Regions from separate parts of the Dysosmobacter sp. genome, predicted to be linked through region 2. Evidence: a T-box and tRNA genes for the amino acid it is inferred to sense, from the RefSeq annotation. Region 2 holds a T-box; the other regions hold tRNA genes.

Region 1 (3,878 bases), on a different contig from region 2:
TCCACGATGACATTGGGAACGCCGCCCTCGGTGTGGGCCAGAAGGGTGCCCTCCATGGCGCGGTCCCGGATGAAGTCCATGTCCGCCCCAGCCAGGAAGTTCAGGCCGTCGCCGTCGGCTTCGTCCCGGGGCACAGCCAGCCGGCACCTGGAAGCACCCAGGCGCACCACCGTCTCAAACATCAGACGCTTGCCCTGCTGGATGTACTGGCCCATGGAGTGCAGATCCGCGGTAAATTCCACGCTGGCAGGGAACAGGCCCTTGCCGTCCTTGCCCTCGCTCTCGCCGTAGAGCTGCTTCCACCACTCGGCCATGAAGCGGAAAGCGGGATCGTAGCAGGCCAGCAGTTCCACAGAACGGCCGGAGCGGTAGAGCTCATAGCGAATGGCGGCGTACTGCCAGGCGGGGCAGTCGAAGCCCGTGACGCCGCAGCGCTCCATCATCCGGGCGGCTCCGGCCATCAGCTCGTCGATGTCCACGCCGGCCACGGCGATGGGCAGCAGGCCCACGGCGGTGAGCACGCTGTACCGCCCGCCCACGTCGTCGGGCACCACGAAGGTCTCCCACCCCTCGGCGTCGGCCAGGGATTTGAGGGCGCCCCGGGCCTTATCCGTGGTGGCGATAATGCGCTGCCGGGCACCGTCCTTGCCGTACTTCTTCTCCAGGGCTTCCCGGAAGAAGCGGAAGGCCACGGCGGGCTCGGTGGTGGTGCCGGACTTGGAGATGACGTTTACGGTAAAGTCCACGCCTTCCAGCAGATCCAACACCTCCTGCATGGAGTCAGCAGAGAGGCCGTTGCCCACGAAGTAGATGTTGGGGGTGTTCTTCTTCTTAAGGTTATAGTTGGGGGAGCACAGGCACTCGATGACGCCCCGGGCGCCCAGATAGGATCCGCCGATGCCGATGACCACCAACGCCTGGGAGTTGGACTGGATCCGGGCAGCGGCCGCCTTGATGCGGGCAAACTCCTCCTTGTCGTAGTCCCTGGGCAGGTGAACCCATCCGGTGAAGTCGCCGCCGGCGCCGCTGCCGTTTTGCAGCTTGTCGTGGGCAATCTTCAGACGGGGAGCCAGCGCCTCCTCATAGGGCATGGGCAGGAAGGACTTCATATGAAAAAGCTTGACGTTCAGCATAAGAGATCGTCCCTTCTTTTGTATTGGGCGGCTTCAGGCCGCCCGGAAATTTTTTCTGCGACAACAGTATAGCATCCCGCCGCCCGGTGGGCAAGAGAAAAGCGTCGCTCCGGGATGGAAAGCGGAAAAAGTTTCCAGAAAGGCACTCACTGCTGGCTTGGCGCGCCGGCGCAGAGAAAGGCGGTGCGCAGTACCCGGGAGAACATCTCGCGGTATGTGATCCGGGGGACGTCTTCCCCTGCCAGCAGAGGAAGTTCCGCCACGGGGGTCTCCCCGCTGAAAAGCTGCAGGGTGCCCAGCTGGTCTCCGGCGGCCACCGGGGCTTCCACGGACTCCGCCAGGGTGATGGTTTGGGTGAGCCCCGCTGCCAGGGCCTTTTCCAGCACCAGGGTACCGCCCTCACCCACCACCGGCTGCACGGTGGCCTGAGTGCCCAGAGACACCGGCACCGGCGCCAGAGGGGTCTCCGGAACGGCGTGGATCAGGGTGTAGGTGGAAAAGCCCATGTTCAAAAGCGCCTGGGCATCCTCAAAGCGCTGGGCGGAGGTGGGGGCCTTGAGGATCACGGAGATGAGCTCCATGCCATCCCGCTCCGCCGTGCCGGAGAGGCAGTAGAGGGCGGAGTCGGTGGAGCCGGTCTTCAGGCCTGTTGCGCCGTTGTAGAAGCGGATGAGCCGGTTGGTGTTCGCCAGCTGGGAGGCGCCGTCCCGCAGCGTATCCATCCAGATGGTGGTGTACTGGCGGATGTCCGGGTGATGCAAAATCAGCTCCCGGCTCATGAGGGCGATGTCATAGGCGGAGGTGACATGGCCCTGGGCGGGCAGCCCGGTGGCATTTTTGAAGGTGGTGTCGTTCATGCCCAGCTCCGACGCCCGCTGGTTCATCCGCTCCACGAAAGCCTCCTCACTGCCGGCCACCGCCTCCGCCAGTGCCACGGCGCAGTCGTTGGCGGAGACTACACACACGGCTTTGAGCATATCCGAGACCGTCATCTGTTCGTTTTCCTTCAGCCAGATCTGGGAGCCGCCCATGGAACAGGCGTGGGCCGAGGCGGTGATCACGTCGTCGTAGTGGAGCTGTCCGGAGTCAATGGCTTCCATGGTCAAAAGCAGCGTCATAATTTTCGTGACGCTGGCCGGTTCCAGCTTTTCGTGTTCGTTTTTGGCAAAGAGTACGGTGCCCGTCTCCTTTTCCATCAGCAGCGCCGAGGGCGCCGAAAGGTCCAGCGCTCCCACGTTGACGGTGAGACACAGCACCGCGCACACCAGGGCCAACAGTTTTTTCATGGCGATCCTCCTTTTCCCGTTGGCTCATCTTATGAGAGAAATGGGACGTTCATGCCCCTGCGGGAAGCCCCACAGAAGAGTTCGCCATTTTTCTTGTTGCAAAAGCGGAAAAGTTTTGCTATAATACACTTCGACTTCAAAAGATGCGGCTGTAGTTCATCGGTAGAACGGCAGCTTCCCAAGCTGCATAGGTGGGTTCGACTCCCATCAGCCGCTCCAGCTCGTCGCAGGCGATCATTCGCCTGCGACGATTTTTTTGTTTTGGCAGAAAGCTGCGAGACCTTTGCGGGAGAAAAACGGACATCCTCAGGGATGTCCGTTTTTTATATAAAAATTTTGCCTCTGCTTGCACGAATCTGTGCAAGAGAGGCGGCTCGGGGCCGTTTATCAGGAGCGGCCCCGCCCTGGGACCATCGGGACCCGGCGGGAGCTCCCAATCATGATCATGAGAGGAGGAACAATCATGAGTCTTTACGGACAGACCTGGAGGATCAACGGCGTCACGGCCGGACTGATTCTGCGGGGAAGTGCCAACGGCCGCTACAAAGTGGTCATTGAGCGGGAGTTTGCAGAACTCCCCCAGATCGAGGCCATCTCCTGGGAAAAGCCCGCGGTGGAGCATCTGCGCTCGGACCGCCCAGAGGAGACAGGCCTGCCGGAGGGGTACAGCTTTGATGTGGTGCGCATCACCTATGACAGCGCCACCCGCAGCTATACCGTGGAACTGCAGGTGCAGTCTCAATATCTGGGAGACGTCAGCGGCTACCAGACTCAGATGGCCCAGCTGCAGGCCCAGGCGGATACCCTGGCCCAGCAGGCAGAGGCGGCCCAGGCGCAGGCAGCCCAGGTAGAACTGGAGGCCCAGGAGAAAGAGGACGGCCTGATGGCCGCCTATCGGGAGGGGGTGGAGAGCGGTGAGTGAAGTGTATGAGCTGGCCAATGAGGCCATGCGGGCCAAGGGCGCCGCAGACGCTGCCAGTCTGCGCAGCCAGGCAGCTTCCCTGGATGGTACGGCGCTCATTGCCCGGGAGGAGGCCATCCCCCAATATGACCCACAGAAGGATTACTCCCTCTGGCCGGTGGGTGCGCCTGTCTGGGAGGAAGTGGACGGGGAGCGCCAGGTCTTTACCCTGATTACCCCCCACAACGCGGCCAATTATCCCGGGGAGCTCCCCTCCAACACACCGGCTCTTTGGAGCATTACCCACACCAAGGATCCCGCGGCTGCCAAGCAGTATACGGCGCCCAACGGCACCAGCGGTCTTTGGATGAGCGGCGAGGTGTGCTTGAAGAATGGACATCTGTGGAAGTCCACACAGGACAACAATCCCTATCCGCCTGGAGAAACGGGCACCGAAACCTTCTGGGAGGATCTGGGCGCGGCGCCGGAGGAAGATGACGGGCTGTGATGGAGAATATCCTGACGGCACTGCTCTCCGGCGGCGTGACGCTGCTGGGA
Region 2 (3,878 bases):
GAGAGGGGCAGCACGGCGGCCTTGAAGGGCGCGAGAGCCGGATGGAAGTGCATGACCACGCGGACGTCGTCGTTGCCCTTCTTGTCCTGGCCCACCACTTCCTCGTCGTAAGCCTCGATGAGGAAGGCCAGCGTCACGCGGTCGGCGCCCAGGGAGGGCTCCACCACATAGGGGATATACCGCTCGCCGGTCTCCTGGTCGAAGTAGGTCATGTCCTTGCCGGAGGTATTCTGGTGCTGGGTCAGGTCGTAGTCGGTGCGGTCCGCCACGCCCCACAGCTCGCCCCAGCCGAAGGGGAACAGGAACTCGAAGTCCGTGGTGCCCTTGGAGTAGAAGCACAGCTCCTCGGGGCTGTGGTCACGCAGGCGCAGGTGCTCCTCGCTGATGTTGAGGCCCAGCAGCCACTCCTTGCAGAAGGAGCGCCAATACTGGAACCACTCCAGGTCAGTGCCGGGCTTGCAGAAGAACTCCAGCTCCATCTGCTCGAACTCCCGGGTGCGGAAGGTGAAGTTGCCGGGGGTGATCTCGTTGCGGAAGGACTTGCCGATCTGGCAGACGCCGAAGGGCAGCTTCTTGCGGGTGGTGCGCTGGACGTTCTGGAAGTTGACGAAGATGCCCTGGGCGGTCTCAGGACGCAGGTACACGGTGTTCTTGGCATCCTCGGTGACACCCTGGAAGGTCTTGAACATCAGGTTGAACTGCCGGATGTCGGTGAAGTTGTGCTTGCCGCAGCTGGGGCAGGGGATGTTGTGGGACTCGATAAACTCCTTCATCTCCGCCTGGGAAAAGGCGTCGATGGGTTTGGGGAGCTCCACACCGTTCTCACCGGCCCAGTCCTCGATGAGCTTATCGGCACGGAAGCGCTCCTTGCACTCCTTGCAGTCCATCAGGGGGTCGGAGAAGCCGCCCAGATGGCCGGAGGCCACCCAGGTCTGGGGGTTCATGAGGATGGCGGCATCCAGGCCCACGTTATAGGGGTTCTCCTGGACGAACTTCTTCCACCAGGCCTTCTTGACGTTGTTCTTGAGCTCCACGCCCAGAGGGCCGTAGTCCCAGGTATTGGCCAGGCCGCCGTAGATCTCGCTGCCGGAGAAGATGAAGCCGCGGCCCTTGCACAGGGCAACGATCTTCTCCATGGTCTTTTCGCTGTTTTTCATGGGGATGCTCCTTTTCTGTCGTAAATTTTTTGCGACTCAGGGCAAAAAAACGCCCCGAGCCCAAGGGCTCAGGGCGAATCAAACGATCCGTGGTTCCACCTGAATTCGTGCCTGGCTGGCACGCACTTCGTTCCCGGTAACGGCGGGGACCGGCGGGGCATTTCCGCTCCGCGGCTCCAGGACGCCTTCTCCCCTCTCCCGCAAGGACTCGCACCATCCGCCCTCTCTCTTGCCCGGGAAACAAGGGATACTCCTCCCTGTCACAGCCTTTTTGACATGGTGCATGCTATCACGTTTTTCCGGGGTTGTCAAGTCCGGCAGCAGAATCTCCCGGTTTTCCCGCAAAAGAGCGAAAGTTCTTCACAAAATTTCAAAGTTTGTGGAGAACATCCCGCCCCAGTTCCCTCTTTTTCAGGAAAACCGCCTGAAAACAGAAAAACAGCCCGAAGCTTTCCACTTCGGGCTGTTTTTTGTGGATGGATTTACTTCTTCTCCCGGTCGTAGGCCACGATGACGCGGCGGTTGGGCTCGGTACCGGTGGAGTAGGTGGTGACGCCGGGCACATCCTGCAGCGCGGTGTGGATCACATGGCGCTCGTAGGCGTTCATGGGCTCCAGGGTGACGCTGCGGCGGTACTTGGTGACCTTGGCGGCCACCTTCCGGGCCAGGTGCTGGAGGCTCTGCTCCCGCTTGGCCCGATAGTTCTCGGCATCCAGCTGCACCCGCACCCGGCCGCTGCCGCTGCGGTTGACCGCATAGCTGGTCAGCTGCTGGATGGCGTCCAGGGTCTCGCCCCGGCGGCCGATGAGCCCGCCCAGGTTCTTCCCCTCCAGGATCACCTGATAGCGGCCCTTTTCCGGCTGGTAGATGTGGATGTCCGCAGGGCTCTCCATCTGCTCCAGCAATCCGGAGAGGAACTTCCGAATGGCCTGGGCCTTCTCGTCGTTCACTTCATCGCCCCGGTCCACGGCGGGAGCAGTCTCCTCAGCGGGAGCCTTCTCCTCCTGCACGGGAGCAGGGCGTTCTTCCTTCTTCTCCTTTTCCCGTACCTTGGGCTGCTGGGGCTTTTCGCTGCGGGGCTTGGGCTCCGCCTTCTTGGGCTGTTCCTCCTGGACAGGGGCGGTGGGCTCCTCTTCCTCGGGACCGTAGCTCACCCGGACCTTGGCCGGGCAGCTGCCCAGGCCCAAAAAGCCGGATTTCGCCCGCTCCAGAATCTCCACGGACACGTCGTCCCGGTCCAGACCCAGCTGGGCGAGAGCCTTGGAAATGGCCTCGTCCTCGGTCTTACCCGTTACATCGATAAACTCTCTCATGTCACGTTCCTCACTTCGTCTCACTGTCGTAGCGGTCCGCCTTGTAGGACCGGCCCCGGGCATAGGGACGGTCACCGATGCGGCCGGCCTCGGTGGTGCTGGACTTCTTGGCCTTGGCGGCCTTGGCCTCCTGGGCGGCCTTGCGCTTTTCCTTCAGGGTCTGCTTCTGGACCTGAGCCGCCTCACGGCGCTGCTCCTCCTGACGGCGCTTTCCCTCTTCGATGCGCTTTTGCCGCTCTGCCTGCCGGGCCTCATACCGGGCGTTTTCCTCTTCTTCCAGCTTCTTGGTGAAGAACTTGCCCATCACCAGCTCCTGCACGGCGGAGAAGGCGCTCTGGGCAATCCAGTACACGCCCAGGGCCGCGGGCATCATGAAGGCGATGTACACGGAGAACAAAGGCATGAACCACAGCATCATCTTGGTGGAACCGGCGCCGGGGCCCTCGGGCGTGGGCTGGGTGCGGGTCATGAACTTGGTCATGAGCAGCTGGCTGCCGCCGGCGATGATGGGGATGAGAATGAGGCCAATGGTGGCCCAGCTGAACGTGAAGTGGGTCACGGCATCCCAGGGATTGGTGGCCAGGTTCAGTCCCAGGAAGTTGTAGTTGACGTTGATCCAGCCGTCAATGTTGGCGGCGGCGTCCGGCAGCTGGGAGCTGATGAGGTTGGCCAGGTTGATCTGGCCGTAAGCCGTCAGCTGGGTGACGCCGTCGGTGACCACGGCCACGCCGTCCTTCATCTGGACGATCTGGCTCATGTCCAGGCCGGCAGCGGTGGCAGCGTCCACCAGCTGCTGCACCACGCCCTCACCCAGCATCATGAAGTGGGTGATGGGCTGGCGGATGATGGAGTACAGGGCGATCAGGATGGGGAAGGGCAGGAAGCTCCATAGGCACCCGCTCATGGGGTTGACGCCCTCCTCCTGGTAGAACTTCTGCATCTCCTCGTTCATCTTGGCCTGGTTGTTGGCGTACTTCTTCTGGATCTCCTGCATCTTGCCGGACATGCGGCTCATGCGCATCATGCTCTTCTTGGATTTCATCTGGAAGGGCAGCAGGATCAGCTTGAGCACCAGGGTGAACAGGATCAAAGCCACGCCGTAGGAGCCCGTCAGGTTATAGAACAGACGGACCAGCCAGGCAAAGGGCACGCAGATCCAGTATCCGATGGTTGAAAACATAGTCGGATCTTCCTCCAAAGTCGTATTTGGTTGCAGGTGTCGGGGGGTCTCCCCCGCTGTCCGCCTCAAAGGCGGACAAGATCTTGGTTCTCCCGGATCCCCGGCGCCTGTGGGAATACCTCCCCAGACAGTGGGGCACACCGGAGAACGCCCCTTCTTCAGGGCACGGGGTCATACCCGCCCTTGTGGAAGGGGTTGCAGCGCAGGATCCTACGAAAGGCCATCCAG
Region 3 (3,878 bases), on a different contig from region 2:
GCCTGCGGGAGCGGGGGTTTCAGGTGAAGACCTTTGCCACCGGGGCGGAGGCTGCCAACTATCTGGACGGCGCTGTGGACGAAAAGACCGTGGGCCTGGGCGGATCCCTGACTCTGCAGGAACTGGGTGTCTATGAGCGCCTGTCCGCACACAATACCGTATACTGGCACTGGGTCAACGGGGCGGGAGACCGGGTACGCTCTGCTTCTGCCCAGGTGTACATCACTTCCGCCAATGGCCTGGCGGAGACAGGCGAGATCTTGAACATCGACGGCTACGGCAACCGGATTGCTTCCACCCTGTACGGCCATGAGAAGGTGTATTTCGTCATCGGCCGCAACAAGCTGGCTCCCACCTATGACGAGGCCCTGTGGCGGGCCCGGAACATCGCGGCCCCCAAGAACGCCCAGCGCCTGGGAAGAAAGACGCCCTGCGCCATCAAGGGAGACCGGTGCTACGACTGCAAGAGCCCTGACCGGATCTGCTGCGGCCTTGCAGTGCTGTGGACTGCCATCATGGATATGGAGATGGAAGTGATCCTGGTGGACGAGGACTTGGGATTGTAAAGTCCATGGGTACCTTTGAGAAGGGAGGCGGATCCTGTGAAAATACGGTTTCTGACGCTGACGGCGGCTGTGTGCCTGCTGCTGACGGGATGCGCCTCCCTGCTGGAACGGGAGTACAGCACCGTGGAGCCCCACGTCAGCAAGTTCTGGGAGAGCGAGGCTGCCGGAACGCTGCGGGCGGAGAGCTATCAGGACATTGTCAATGACCTGCTGATCCTCATCGGCCAGCACACGGAGACAGCCACGCTGCGCCTCTATAACTTTGAGGACGACCTCTCTGTGTCCCAGACCCTGGAGCGGGCTACCAATGAGGTCAAGCAGGAGACGGCCATGGGCGCCTACGCCGTGGAGTTCATCACCTTTACCAGCCAGGCCCAGCGGGGGTATTACGAGGCCCCCGTGCAGATCAGCTACCGCCGTACCGCAGAGCAGATCCAGGCGGTGGTGAACGCCACCAGTACAGAGGCGGTGTATAGCCTGCTGAGCACCGCTGTTGCAGAGGGACGGACGGAACTGGCGGTACGGATCGGCTATTGGCGGGAAGATGACCGGGCCCAGGTGGAGGAAGTGGTGACCCGCCTTCGGGAGGAGCTGGGGCTCACGGAGGGGCCGGAGTGGTCTGTGTACTACTATCCTGCTCAGGGTCAGGTGGGGCTGATCGAGTTTGCACTGAGCGGTATAGAGGGGGACCCCGGAACGGCCCAAAGCGGCGGTGAGACGGGATCCTCCGGTGCGGAAACAGCCGATGAAAAAAATCCTGAAAATTTAGAGACAGGGGGTTGACAATTTCCTATCCCTTTGTTAAAATACTCCTTGTCTCGCGGGCATAGCTCATCTGGTAGAGCGCCACCTTGCCAAGGTGGAGGTAGCGAGTTCGAGCCTCGTTGCCCGCTCCAAAAGAGGACACCTCATCCGAAAGGATGGGGTGTTTTTCGTTGATGGGAAGAAGAGAACGAGGTGCCTCCACCTGTGCGCAGCACGTTGAATGTGAGGGGAGGCAGGGCTCCTGCAAATGGCGGGAAGCCATTTGCGGGATGCCTGGAAGCGGGTTCGAGCCTCGTTGCCCGCTCCGGCTCGTCACAAGCGACATATCGCGTGCGATGCGCTTTTTTATTTCATTACATAGCGAATCGCACGCTCATTCTGCTGCTCCTCGCTCCCAACCGCGGCCCGCTGCACTGGGCCCGCGGTTGGCGGCCGCCCTGTGAGCGGTTTCTTTATGGACACCCTCCGTATCGGTCCTTACGTATTCTTTCAACAAAGAATGGTGTGTTTTTCGTTGACAGGGAAAAAGGCCCCGTCCTTTTGGACGGGGCCTTTTCATTGCAGTTATGATTTCCGGCTGGGGATCAGGAAGCCCACCGCGCCGCATACCAGGGCGGGAATCACCCAGCCAAAGCCCAGACTGGCCAAGGGCATCAGTTTCAGGATGGGGAGGGTGAGGCCAAAGCCGGAGACTACCTCCAGAAGACTGAACAGCAGTGCACCCAGCGCGGCCAGGCGGAAGACCCAGTCGTTTTTGATAAAGCGGTCGAAGAAGGACAGCAGGATCAAAACCAGTGCCGGGGGATAGACCACATTGAGGATGGGAGCGGCAATGGAGATGATCTGCTCCAGGCCGAAATTGGACACTACGGCGCTGAACACACATACCACTACCGTCAGTACCGTGTAGGAGAGGCGCCCTCCGGAGAGCTTGGAGAAATAGGAGGCGGCAGAGCTTACCAGGGCTACCGCCGTGGTGACACAGGCCAGAGCCGCCACCACCGCGAAGAGCCATACGCCCCAGCTGCCCAGCAGATTGCGCACGATGGCGATGACCAGATAAGTCCGATCCACATCCAACCCGAAGAAGCGGGAGGTGGTGACGCCCAGATAGGTCAATCCCAGATATACCACCAGCAGGGCACAGCCTGCCACGATACTGGCGCCGGACACCACCACGGCCTTGTCCCGGGGAGCGGTGTGGCCCTTGTTCTCGGCGCTTTTGAGAATAATGGCGCCGAAGACCAGGGCTGCCAGCACGTCCATGGTCTGATAGCCCGCCTCAATGCCGGTGAAGGGGACGTTGTCCACCAGGGTGTGGTCAGGGACAGGGCCGATGGGATCCAGAACGCCCCGGACGATGAGGATCAGCAGTCCCGCCAGCAGCAGCGGTGTCAGGATTTTGCCCACAATGTCCACCACTGCCGATTCCCGCAGACACAGCAGCAGGATCAGCAGGAAGAAGAGCACGGAGAACAGCACGGGGGAGACGCCGGACGCCAGCGGCATCACGGACATCTCATAGGTGGTGGCCGCCGTCCTGGGAATGGCCAGCATGGGGCCGATACAAAGGACGATGGCGCTCATCAGCAGCTTGGAGGGGATCCGCCCGATGCGGCGGGTCAGGCCGTCTGTGCCGCCCCGGAACTGGATGGCAAAGAGGGCCAGCAGGGCAAGTCCGATATCCGCCAGATAGTAGCAAAGAAAACCGATAAACCACTCCTTGCCGGATTCCAGGCCCAGGTAGGGGGGGAATACCACGTTTCCGGCGCCGAAGAACATGGAGAACAGGGCAAAGCCGATGACGAAAATGTCGCGTATGGTACGTTTCATAAAACAATATCCTTCCCGCGGGTCCGCGCCGCGAACGGGCAGACAGGTGAATGGAGACCGGGATCATGTGCTCAGAAAACAAACAGAGCGGCGGAGGTTCAGCTCCGTCGCTCTGGCTGCATCAAGCGGTCTTTCGTGAGGAGCTCTGTCCGAACAGGAACGGAAAAACGCGGCGCCTCAGATCTTCACAAGTTCATACTCCCGGGTACCCAGCCCCAGCTTCTCCGCGTGCTCCAGGCATACCTGCCACTCGGTGTCCGGATGGACGGCGTGGAAGAAGTCCTGGTCGGAGCAGTTGCAATCCCCGTCAAAAACGGCGGAATTGCGCACCGGCGTCTGGGCCAGAACCGCGTCCGCACAGGCCTGGTCCAGTGCCACAGGATCAAAGGAGGCAAACATGCCCACGTTGGGAACGATGGGCACATCGTTTTCAGCATGGCAGTCGCAGTTGGGGGACACATCCAGCACCAGGGAGACGTGGAAGCAGGGACGGCCATCCACCACGGCCTTGGTGTACTCGGCGATCTTCTTGTTGAGGATGGCGGGAGCCTCGTCATAGAGGCACTGGATGGCGTCCTTGGGGCACACGGCAAGGCAGCGGCCGCAGCCCACGCACTTGTCCGTATTGATGGTGGCCTTGCCGTCCTCGCCAAACTCCGGTGCTCCGTGGGCGCAGATCTTGGCACAGGCGTGGCAGCCGATGCACTTTTTCTG

Evidence for each region. A T-box is a leader RNA that pairs with one kind of tRNA and senses whether it is charged. The one in region 2 lies ahead of ACT67G_RS10705 (glycine--tRNA ligase), so its partner is inferred to be a tRNA-Gly.
Region 1: it has a tRNA-Gly gene. The T-box ahead of ACT67G_RS10705 (glycine--tRNA ligase) is inferred to sense a tRNA for this amino acid. The anticodon was not compared.
Region 3: it has a tRNA-Gly gene. The T-box ahead of ACT67G_RS10705 (glycine--tRNA ligase) is inferred to sense a tRNA for this amino acid. The anticodon was not compared.

The regions. Positions count from the first base shown of each region.
Region 1 covers NZ_DAWBAJ010000001.1:32,293-36,170, reverse strand. Annotated here, with positions in the region: gene ACT67G_RS00185 (glucose-6-phosphate isomerase) at 1-1,133, opposite strand, end outside; gene ACT67G_RS00180 (D-alanyl-D-alanine carboxypeptidase family protein) at 1,280-2,419, opposite strand; tRNA gene ACT67G_RS00175 (tRNA-Gly) at 2,565-2,638, shown strand; gene ACT67G_RS00170 (hypothetical protein) at 2,883-3,341, shown strand; gene ACT67G_RS00165 (hypothetical protein) at 3,334-3,828, shown strand; gene ACT67G_RS00160 (hypothetical protein) at 3,828-3,878, shown strand, end outside.
Region 2 covers NZ_DAWBAJ010000054.1:8,688-12,565, forward strand. Annotated here, with positions in the region: gene ACT67G_RS10705 (glycine--tRNA ligase) at 1-1,157, opposite strand, end outside; T-box leader at 1,224-1,430, opposite strand; gene jag (RNA-binding cell elongation regulator Jag/EloR) at 1,640-2,470, opposite strand; gene yidC (membrane protein insertase YidC) at 2,481-3,650, opposite strand; gene yidD (membrane protein insertion efficiency factor YidD) at 3,809-3,878, opposite strand, start outside.
Region 3 covers NZ_DAWBAJ010000043.1:11,411-15,288, reverse strand. Annotated here, with positions in the region: gene ACT67G_RS09905 (lactate utilization protein) at 1-566, shown strand, start outside; gene ACT67G_RS09900 (hypothetical protein) at 603-1,349, shown strand; tRNA gene ACT67G_RS09895 (tRNA-Gly) at 1,387-1,462, shown strand; gene brnQ (branched-chain amino acid transport system II carrier protein) at 1,896-3,164, opposite strand; gene ACT67G_RS09885 (DUF362 domain-containing protein) at 3,342-3,878, opposite strand, start outside.